3 regions of the Methylobacterium ajmalii genome follow, and region 1 is predicted to be linked to each of the others. Evidence: predicted binding sites of a transcription regulator. Region 1 holds the regulator's gene; each other region holds the start of a gene.

Evidence for each region. The regulator LexA, encoded in region 1, represses DNA repair genes until DNA is damaged. The targets are predictions, from matches to a motif close to TGTTCNNNNTGTGTTCNG.
Region 2: a site for LexA is predicted at 1,298-1,315, ahead of V3T34_RS15125 (type IA DNA topoisomerase). Genes of this name have one in related genera too.
Region 3: a site for LexA is predicted at 1,635-1,652, ahead of V3T34_RS23985 (ATP-dependent helicase). Genes of this name have one in related genera too.

The regions. Positions count from the first base shown of each region.
Region 1 is NZ_JAZFXT010000002.1:25,505-28,778, forward strand. Features, by position in the region: gene uvrB (excinuclease ABC subunit UvrB) at 1-1,467, shown strand, start outside; gene lexA (transcriptional repressor LexA) at 1,688-2,428, shown strand; gene V3T34_RS00370 (NCS2 family permease) at 2,565-3,274, opposite strand, start outside.
Region 2 is NZ_JAZFXT010000029.1:32,735-36,008, forward strand. Features, by position in the region: gene V3T34_RS15120 (ArsR/SmtB family transcription factor) at 1-797, opposite strand, end outside; gene V3T34_RS15125 (type IA DNA topoisomerase) at 1,349-3,274, shown strand, end outside.
Region 3 is NZ_JAZFXT010000058.1:80,707-83,980, forward strand. Features, by position in the region: gene V3T34_RS23985 (ATP-dependent helicase) at 1-1,623, opposite strand, end outside; gene V3T34_RS23990 (hypothetical protein) at 1,804-2,052, shown strand; gene V3T34_RS23995 (thioesterase family protein) at 2,071-2,634, opposite strand; gene V3T34_RS24000 (FAD-binding oxidoreductase) at 2,878-3,274, shown strand, end outside.

The sequences.
Region 1 (3,274 bases):
AAGTGGCGGGTCGAGGAGCTGACCCGGATGGGCCGCTTGATCGAGGCCCAGCGCCTGGAGCAGCGCTGCACCTTCGACCTTGAGATGATCGAGGCCACGGGCGCCTGCAACGGCATCGAGAACTATTCGCGCTACCTCACCGGCCGCAAGCCCGGCGAGCCGCCGCCGACCCTGTTCGAGTACCTGCCCGACAACGCGCTGGTCTTCACCGACGAGAGCCACGTCACGGTCTCGCAGATCGGCGGCATGTACCGGGGCGACTTCCGCCGCAAGGCGACGCTGGCCGAGTACGGCTTCCGCCTGCCCTCCTGCCTCGACAACCGTCCGCTGCGGTTCGAGGAATGGGACGCGATGCGCCCGCAATCGATCCACGTCTCGGCGACGCCGGCGAAGTGGGAGCTGGAGCAGACCGGCGGCGTCTTTGCCGAGCAGGTCATCCGCCCGACCGGCCTCGTCGACCCGGTCATCGAGGTGCGCCCGGCCCGCTCCCAGGTCGACGACCTGCTTGGCGAGGTCAAGGAGGTGGCGGCCGCCGGCTACCGCACGCTGGTGACGACGCTCACCAAGCGCATGGCCGAGGACCTGACCGAGTACCTGCACGAGAACGGCGTGCGGGTGCGCTACATGCACTCCGACATCGACACCCTGGAGCGGATCGAGATCATCCGCGACCTGCGGCTCGGCGCCTTCGACGTCTTGATCGGCATCAACCTCCTGCGCGAGGGCCTCGATATCCCGGAATGCGCCCTCGTCGGCATCCTCGACGCCGACAAGGAAGGCTTCCTGCGCTCCGAGACCTCGCTGATCCAGACCATCGGGCGGGCCGCCCGCAACGCGGACGCCCGCTGCATCCTCTACGCCGACCACATCACCGGCTCGATGGAGCGGGCGATGGCCGAGACCGAGCGCCGGCGCAAGAAGCAGCTCGCCTACAACGAGGAGCACGGCATCACGCCCCAGAGCGTGAAGCGCAACATCTCGGACATCCTGGAGAGCGTCTACGAGCGCGACCACGTCCAGGTCGATACGGGGCTCGCCAAGTCCGCCGTCACGGTCGGCCACAACCTCAAGGCGGTGATGGCCGACCTCGAGAAGCGGATGCGGACGGCCGCCGCGGACCTCGACTTCGAGGAGGCGGCGCGCCTGCGCGACGAGCTCAAGCGTCTCCAGGCGACCGAGCTCGCCATCGCCGACGACCCGATGGCGGCCCAGGCCGACGTCGAGCGCGACGCCGGCCGCTTCGGCGCCAAGCGCAAGCGGCGCGGCCCCGAGCCCCTGGGATACGGCCCCGGCGGCAAGGGCACCTCCGACGAGGGCACCCGCATCCGCCAGCCCGACCTCGACGACATGGGCCCGGGCACCGACCGCGAGGTGCCCTTCTCCTACGCCGAGCGCCCCACCGGCCGCTCGACGCAAGGCTTTCCGGGCCAGAAGCCCAAATACAAGGGCCGCAAGGGGCGGGGCTGACACCCGTCCGACGGGCCGGCGCGGCGGACAGTCCCGCGCCGGTCGAATTCCGGGAGGGGCCTGCCTCATCGTACGATCGACCCGCGACATCCCCGTCTATCACCCCGGTTGCTGCGGCCGTGCGCCGCTTTTTCGAAGCCGCTTGCGGAACACTTGCGGAACGCTTACCATGTTCGCGATTTGTTTCCGGAGCGCGGCAGCGCGGGGATGAGAGTGTCACATGCTCACGCGTAAGCAGTTGGACCTGCTCCGCTTCATTCAGCAGAGAATGCGCGAGACGGGCGTCCCCCCGTCCTTCGACGAGATGAAGGACGCCCTCGATCTCAAGTCGAAATCGGGCATCCACCGCCTGATCACCGCCCTGGAGGAGCGCGGCTTCCTGCGCCGCCTGCCGAACCGGGCCCGGGCGATCGAGGTGATCCGCATCCCCGAGACTGTGACGGGGCCGGCGACGGCTCCCGCGGCCGGGGCCGAGGTGGTGCGGTTCAACCCGAGCGTCGTCGAGGGCGGGCGCGCTCACGAGCCCAAGCGGCCCGCCGGCATCCCCGCCATGGCGACGGCCTCGGACGAGAACGGCCAGTCGGTCAGCGTGCCGGTGATGGGCCGGATCGCCGCCGGTACGCCGATCTCGGCGATCCAGAGCCAGAGCCGCACGGTGGCGATGTCGCCGGACTTCCTCGCCAGCGGCGAGCACTACGCCCTGGAGGTGCGCGGCGACTCGATGATCGAGGCCGGCATCCTCGACGGCGACCTCGTGGTGATCCGCCGCCAGGAGACCGCCAATACTGGCGACATCATCGTGGCCCTGATCGACGACGAGGAGGCGACCCTGAAGCGCCTGCGCCGCCGCGGCTCGTCGATCGCGTTGGAGGCTGCCAACCCGGCCTACGAGACCCGGGTGCTCGGGCCGGACCGGGTGCGGATCCAGGGCCGGCTGGTGAGCCTGGTTCGGAAGTACTGAGGCGGCGCTTCGTCTTCACGAAAAGGCGCGAGTTTCCCCTCTCCCCGCCCGCGGGGAGAGGGGAGAGCCCGCGCGCTACACCTTGCCCGGGCAGCCCTGCCGCGGAGGGGGGGAGGGTTGAGGACGGCAGCGCCCGTCAGTGCGCACTCCCCGTCGCCACGAACTTGAACAGGAACACGCCCGCGATCACCCACACCACCGGCTTCACCTCCCGGAAGCGGCCGGTGAGCAGCTTGATCACCGCATAGGTGATGAAGCCGAAGGCGACGCCGTTGGCGATCGAGTAGGTGAAGGGCATCAGGAGCGCCGTCACGCAGGCCGGCAGCACCTCGGTCAGGTCGTCCCAGTCGAGATCGACCAGCTCGTGCAGCATCAGGCAGGCGACGTAGAACAGAGCCGGAGCCGTGGCGTAGGCCGGGACCGAGCCGGCGAGCGGCGCGAAGAACAGGCAGGCCAGGAACAGGACCGCCACCGTCGCCGCGGTGAGCCCGGTGCGCCCGCCCTCCTCGACGCCCGACGCGCTCTCCAGATAGGCCGTGGTGCTCGACGTGCCGAGGAGCGAGCCGACGAAGATCGACGAGGAATCGGCCATCAGCGCCTTGTCGAGGCGCTCCATCTTTCCCTGCGTGAGGAGTCCCGCCCGGTTGGCGACGCCCATCAGCGTACCGGTGGCGTCGAACAATTCGACGAGGAAGAACACCAGGATCACGTTGAGCAGGCCGCCCGACAGCGCGCCGGTGATGTCGAGGGCGAACAGCGTCGGGGCGATCGAGGGCGGCAGCGAGGCGACACCCTGGAAGGTGTTGTCGGCGACGACGAAGCTCAACGCCGTGACGGTCAGGATGC
Region 2 (3,274 bases), on a different contig from region 1:
GCCCGCAGGAACTCGAGATTGTGGGGCGCGAAATCGACGACGAGGAGGCGACCGCCGGGCGCGACGAGGCGGGCGGCCTCGCGCAGCGCCCGGGCGGGATCGTCGAGGTAGTGCAGCACCTGGTGGATCAGCACGAGGTCGAAGCTCGCCCGGCCGAAGGGCGGCGCGTGGATGTCGCCCTGGCGCAGGTCGATCCGGGTCAGGCCCTGGCGCTCCAGGTTGGCGCGGGCGACCGACAGCATGGCGTGGTTGGCGTCCAGCCCGGTCGCCTTCGCGGCCCGCGGCGCCAGCAGCCCGAGCATCCGCCCGGTGCCGGTGCCGAGATCGACGAGGCTGCCGATCGGGCCGCCCCCGAGCACGTCGAGCACCGCCGCCTCGACGGTGGCCTCCGGCACGTGGAGCGAGCGCACCCGGTCCCATTGCGGGGCCAGCCGGGCGAAGAACGTCTGGGCGGCGTCGGCGCGCTGGGCCCGCACCGCCTGGAGCCGGGCCCGGTCCTCGGAGAGCGGCGGCGCCGTGCCGTCGAGGGCGGCGATGAGCGGCGCGACCAGGCCCGCCACGCCCTCGCGCAGGCGGAAGAACGCCCAGGCGCCCTCGCGGTGGCGCACCACCAGCCCGGCCTCGACCAGGAGCTTGAGGTGGCGGGAGATCCGCGGCTGCGACTGGCCCAGGATGTCGGTGAGGTCCGAGACCGACAATTCGCCGTCGCCGAGCAGCACCAGGATGCGCAGACGCGTCTCCTCCGCCGCGGCGCGCAGCACGCCCAGGGCGTCGGCGAAGGGGACGGTGGCGGTCATGTCGTCGGGCTCCTCGCCTCCAATGCGAAACATAAAGATATCTTTATGTGAGGAATGCACAGGGTGCAAGCGGCGTTTCGCGGACGGGATCGTGGCGGAGAGGGGTGGAGCGCGCGAGTGCGGAGCCGAGAGCTGCGCTCATTCGGGGAAGAGCCGTCTGGGGAACGGCGTGGCGCCGGGTTTCCCCTCTCCCCGACAGATCCCGGGCTTGCCCGGGATCTGCAAGCAACGGACGAAGTCGGGCTTGCCCGACTTCTCGCGGGGAGAGGCCTTCGCCCCCCTTGCTGGGGGCGAAGGTAGCGCGAAGCGCGAGGGTGAGGGGGTGTTTCCGGAGGTGCCTCACTCGTTGAGACCCCCTCACCCTCGCTGCGGCTGCGCCTCCGCTTGCCGCTGACCCGACAAGGGGTCAGCGGCCCTCTCCCCGCCCGCGGGGAGAGGAGAAGCCCGCGCCCTTTCTTTTCGCGATGCCCCGCGTTGACCGACCCCGGGCCACTCCATTATGTTCCTGCTTCGTTCGGGCCTCTCCGCCCGCCCAGGAGCGTCCCGCTGCCATGGCGCAGGCCACCTCCCCCGGCTCGTCCTCCGGCACGAATCCTCGCGGCAAGACGCTGTTCTTCTTCGAGAAGCCCTCGGCGATGCGCCAGGTGCAGCGGTTCTTCCGCTCGCCCAGCACGGTCTGCGTCGCGGCCGAGGGGCACCTGCTGGAGGTGGCCGAGCCCGGGGAGATCCGGCCGGACTGGAAGCCCTGGCGCTTCGACGCGCTGCCGATCGCCATGGAGCGGCTGCCGGTCGCCCCCGGTCACGGCCGCTCGGGCCAGTCGCACGCGCCGAAGCTCGCGGCGATCCGCCAGGCGCTCTCCGGGGTCGAGCGGGTGATCATCGCCACCGATCCGGGCCGCGAGGGCTCGATGATCGCCTGGGAGGTGCTGGAGCATCTCGGCTGGCGCGGCCGGGTCGACCGGCTGCGGCTCGGGGCGCTGGACGAGATCTCGATCCGCCGCGCCTTCGGGCTGCTGGCGCGTGAGGACGATTCCGGCGAGCGCGATTACGCCGCCTATCTCGAGGCCCTGTGCCGGCAATACGAGGACTGGCATCTCGGCCTCAACGGCACCCGGGCGGTGTCCCTGCGCCTGCGCCCGCCGGCCTTCCGCGAGCCCTGGCGCTTCGGCGGGGTGCAGACGCCGACGCTCGCCATCCTGGCCGATCTCGAGGAGCGCATCCGCACCTTCGTGCCGCGCGACTTCTACAAGATCGCCCTGCCGGTGACGACGGAGAGCGGCGCGCGCCTGACGCTCTGGCACGCGCCGAAGGACAAGATCTTCGAGATCGCGGACGCCGAGACGATCCGCGACGCCGCCGCGGGCTGGGCCGGCCCGCTCGCGGTGGTGCAGAAGGACGTGCGGCGGACGCCGCCCAAGCTCTTCTCCAAGGACACGCTGGCGCGCGCCTGCGCCAAGCGCTTCGGCTGGGACCCGCAGGTGACCGCGCGCCATGCGCAGGCGCTCTACGACAAGGGCTATCTCAGCTATCCCCGCACCGAATCGGTGCATCTGCCGGAGTCGCAAGCCAAGGACGCCGCCGCGGTGCTGGCGGCGATCGCGGTGGCCGACAAGGACCTCGCGGCCCACAATCCGGCGACGCCGCAGATCCGCCGCGGGCCGAAGGGCCACTACGTCAAGGATCCGGGCGAGCACCACGCCATCGTGCCCCTGCGCAAGGTGCCGGGCCCGGGCGACGTGGCGCCGGAAGCGCTGCGGCTGTGGCTGCTCGTCGCCAAGAACTTCCTCGCCGCCCACATGGCCGACGGGATCGACGCCCGCACCACGGTCACGGCCGAGGTCGCGACGCCGCTCGGGCAAAAGCGCTTCGTCATCACCGGCAGCGTGGTGAAGGTGCCGGGCTGGCGCGCCCTCTACGGCACCGAGGCCGACGAGGACGAAGTGGTGCCCGGCAAGGCCAAGGCCGACGACGAGCCGACCACCGGGCGGCTGCCGCCGGTGCGCGACGGCGAGGCCGGCACCGGCGGCGACCCGACGATCGAGACCGCCCGGACCGAGCCGCCGCGGCGCATCACCCGGGGCGAGTTGCCGGTGGTGATGGGTCGCCTCATCGACCAGATCGAGGACCCGGCCCTGAAGCGGGCGCTCGAGAACCCCGCCAACCCGACCGAGCCGAAGGGGCTGGGCACCGCCGCCACCCGCGACGCGGTGCTGCCGAAGCTGATGAAGAGCCACTACGTCACGCTGCTCAAGGGCAAGGACCCGGCGATCACCGTGACGGAGGTGGGCCTCGCCTTCGTGGCGGCCGTGCGCCGGGTGTTTCCGGCCTATGGCGACCCGGTCGGGCGGGCGGTGTTCGAATCGGAACTGGCCGAGATCGGCCGGGCGACGACGAAGGCGGAGGCCGTCCGCCGGGCCGAGGCGTTTCGCCAGCGCACCCGCGAGCGGGTCGAGGCGTTGATCGGCGCCGTGTCGGGG
Region 3 (3,274 bases), on a different contig from region 1:
CATCGAGCGCACCAGCTCCTTCAGGTTCTCGAGCCGCCCGGCGGCGTCGGCGGTGCGCTCCTTCTGCCACATCTCGGTGTAGCCGGATTCCTCCAGGATCGTCTGGGCCACCTCGGTGTGCGGCTGGTCCTCCAGGAGCTTGGCCCAGCGGGAGAAGCTCTGGCACAGGGCGCGCACGGTCGAGCGGGGCTTGGGCTTCAGCTCCTCGGTCTCGCTCATCATGCGGGCCGCCTGGAGCAGCGGCACGTTGGCGCGGCGGGCCAGGCCGTGCAGGGCCTGGAGGGTCGCGTCGCCCAGGCCGCGCTTGGGCGTGTTGAAGATCCGCTCGAAGGCGAGGTCGTCGGAGCCGTTGGCGACGATGCGCAGATAGGCGAGCGCGTCGCGGATCTCGGCCCGCTCGTAGAAGCGCGGGCCGCCGACGACGCGGTAGGGCAGCCCGAGCTGGACGAAGCGGTCCTCGATCTCGCGCATCTGGGCCGAGATCCGCACCAGCACGGCGATCTCCGACAGCTTGTGGCCCTTGGCCTGCAAACTCTCGATCTCCTCGCAGACGAGGCGCGCTTCCTCTTCCGAATCCCAGGCGCCGGTGACCGTGACCTTCTCGCCCTCCGGGCTGTCGGTGCGCAGGGTCTTGCCCAGCCGCCCCTCGTTGTGGGCGATCAAGACGGACGCCGCGGCCAGGATGTGGCCGGTCGAGCGATAGTTGTTCTCCAGCCGCACCACCAGGGCACCCGGAAAATCGTGCTCGAAGCGCAGGATGTTGTCGACCTCGGCGCCGCGCCAGCCGTAGATCGACTGGTCGTCGTCGCCGACGCAGGCGACGTTGCGGTGCCCCTGCGCCAGGAGCCGCAGCCAGAGATACTGGGCGACGTTGGTGTCCTGGTACTCGTCGACCAGGATGTAGCGAAAGCGCTGCTGGTAGTTGGTGAGGATGTCCGGGTTCTCCCGCCACAGCTTCAGGCACAGCAGCAGCAGGTCGCCGAAATCGACCGCGTTGAGCGACTTCAGCCGCTCCTGGTAGGCGGCGTAGAGCGCCCCGCCCTTGCCGAAGCCGAAGGCCGAGGCCTCGCCCGCCGGCACCTGCTCCGGCCCGAGGCCGCGGTTCTTCCAGCCGTCGATCGTGCCGGCGAGGCTGCGGGCCGGCCAGCGCTTCTCGTCGAGGTCGGCCGCCGCGATCACCTGCTTGAGGAGCCGCAACTGGTCGTCGGTGCCGAGAATCGTGAAGTCGGAGCGCAGGCCGACGAGTTCGGCGTGGCGGCGCAGGATCTTGGTGCCGATGGCGTGGAAGGTGCCGAGCCACGGCATCCCCTCGCCGGCCGCGCCGATCAGCGCGCCGATGCGCTCCTTCATCTCCCGGGCGGCCTTGTTGGTGAAGGTCACCGACAGGATGTCGAAGGGCCGGGCGCGGCCGGTGGCGATCAGGTGGGCGATCCGCGTGGTCAGCACCCGGGTCTTGCCGGTGCCGGCGCCGGCCAGCACCAGGATCGGCCCATCCGTCACCTCGACGGCGCGGCGCTGCTCCGGGTTCAGCCCGTCGAGGTAGGAGACGCCCTGGGGCACCACCGCGGCGCGGGCGCGGGCGGAGATCGAGGTGGAGCCGGTCCCGGCGATATCGCGAGTCATGCCGGCATCACTGGACCAAAACGCGAACGGCGTCGAGGGTGCGGGACGCATGGGAGCCGGATGCCGGCGGGTCTCCGCGGGACCCGGAACCTTGCGGGCAGGAACCTTGCAGCGAGGAACCTTGCAGCAGGCGCCGCGTCGTCCCCACCTGACAGGTCTCGTCCGCGGAAAAGGCCCCCGATGCGCGTCCACAGCCTCCTGATCCTCGCCGCCATGGCGGCGCCCCTCCCGGCCCTGGCCCAGAACCAGGCCCCGGTGAACCGCGCCCAGCAGCGGGTCGAGGGGATCAACCGCTCGATCGAGAGCAGCGGCGAGATCCGCGGCATCCAGCAGCAGAACCGCTTCGAGACCAACCAGCTCCAGGGCCAGATCCAGCGCCAGCAGAGCCTGCCTCCGGCGCCCCTGCCCCCGCTCGGCGTGCGGCGCTGAGCCGGCGGCCGTCCGGCGTCAGTGACGGACCCGGGCGCCGGCGGTCGCGAAGGCCATGGTGTCCGGCCGGTGGTGGCCGCGGGCCGGGATGCCGATCACCCGGCCGAGATCGTCGGGCCGCGGCAGCCGGGCATGCGAGCCGAGCATGACCGCGAGATTGGCCTGGATGTCCTCCGGAAACGGCGCCACGCGCCGCGTCTCCGGATCGACGTGAAGGGAGAGATTCTCCGACGAGGCGGCCACCCAGCCCTCGGTCGCGTGGCGGATCTCGGAGTAGAAATGCAGCCGCTTCTCGTCGAAGGCGATGAGCTGCAGCGTGACCCGGATCGGATCGTCGAGCACCAGTTCGCGGCGGTAGCGCACGTGCACCTCGGCCGCGAAGGTCGTGCCGCGCCCGCTCTCCATGTAGTCCGGCCCGAGGCCGACGACGCCGAACGCCTCGTCCACCGCCCGGTCGAACAGGACGTGATAATACGCCATGTTGAGGTGGCCGTTGTAGTCGATCCATCCCGGCTCGATCACCATCGTGGACGACACGAACGGCGCGAAGAAGAAGATCGAGGCGGGGCGGTCGTCTGCCATTGTGGGGCTCCCGATGGCGCACGCGGGATGACAAGGGCGCCCAGGCACGTACCATGCTCGGGCCCGGGATGCACCCCCGCCTGCCTTGCACCTTGGGGCAAGGAGCCACCCTCGCAGCGCACTTCTCCGTGACCGGTCCGGCGGATATGCCGGGGGGATCCGGCCTGCTAGGGTGGCCGGCGCAAGGCCGGGACGCACTTTCCCCACGGCGCCCGCCAGTCCGTTTCGGGAGTCGACACCGCCATGAACGCCCTGAGCCCCACCCCGTCGCGGGAGCGCCCGAGCTCCGAGACCGTCGAGGCGGTGATCCGCGAGCTGACCGCGCAGTTCGGCAACCGCGTCGTCACCTCGCAGGCGGTGCGCGAGCAGCATGCCAGCACCCTGACCTGGGTCGCCAACCAGCCGCCGGACGCGGTGGTCTACGCCCTGAGCACGGAGGATGTGCAGGCGGTCGTGCGGGTCTGCGCGGCGCATAAGATGCCGGTCGTCGCCTTCGGCACCGGCACGTCGCTGGAAGGCCACGTCAACGCGCCGTACGGCGGCATCTCGATCGACATGAACGGGATGAACAAGGTCCTGGCGGTCCATGCCGAGGACCTGGACTGCGTGGTCCAGCCCGGCGTCACCCGCAAGGCGGTGA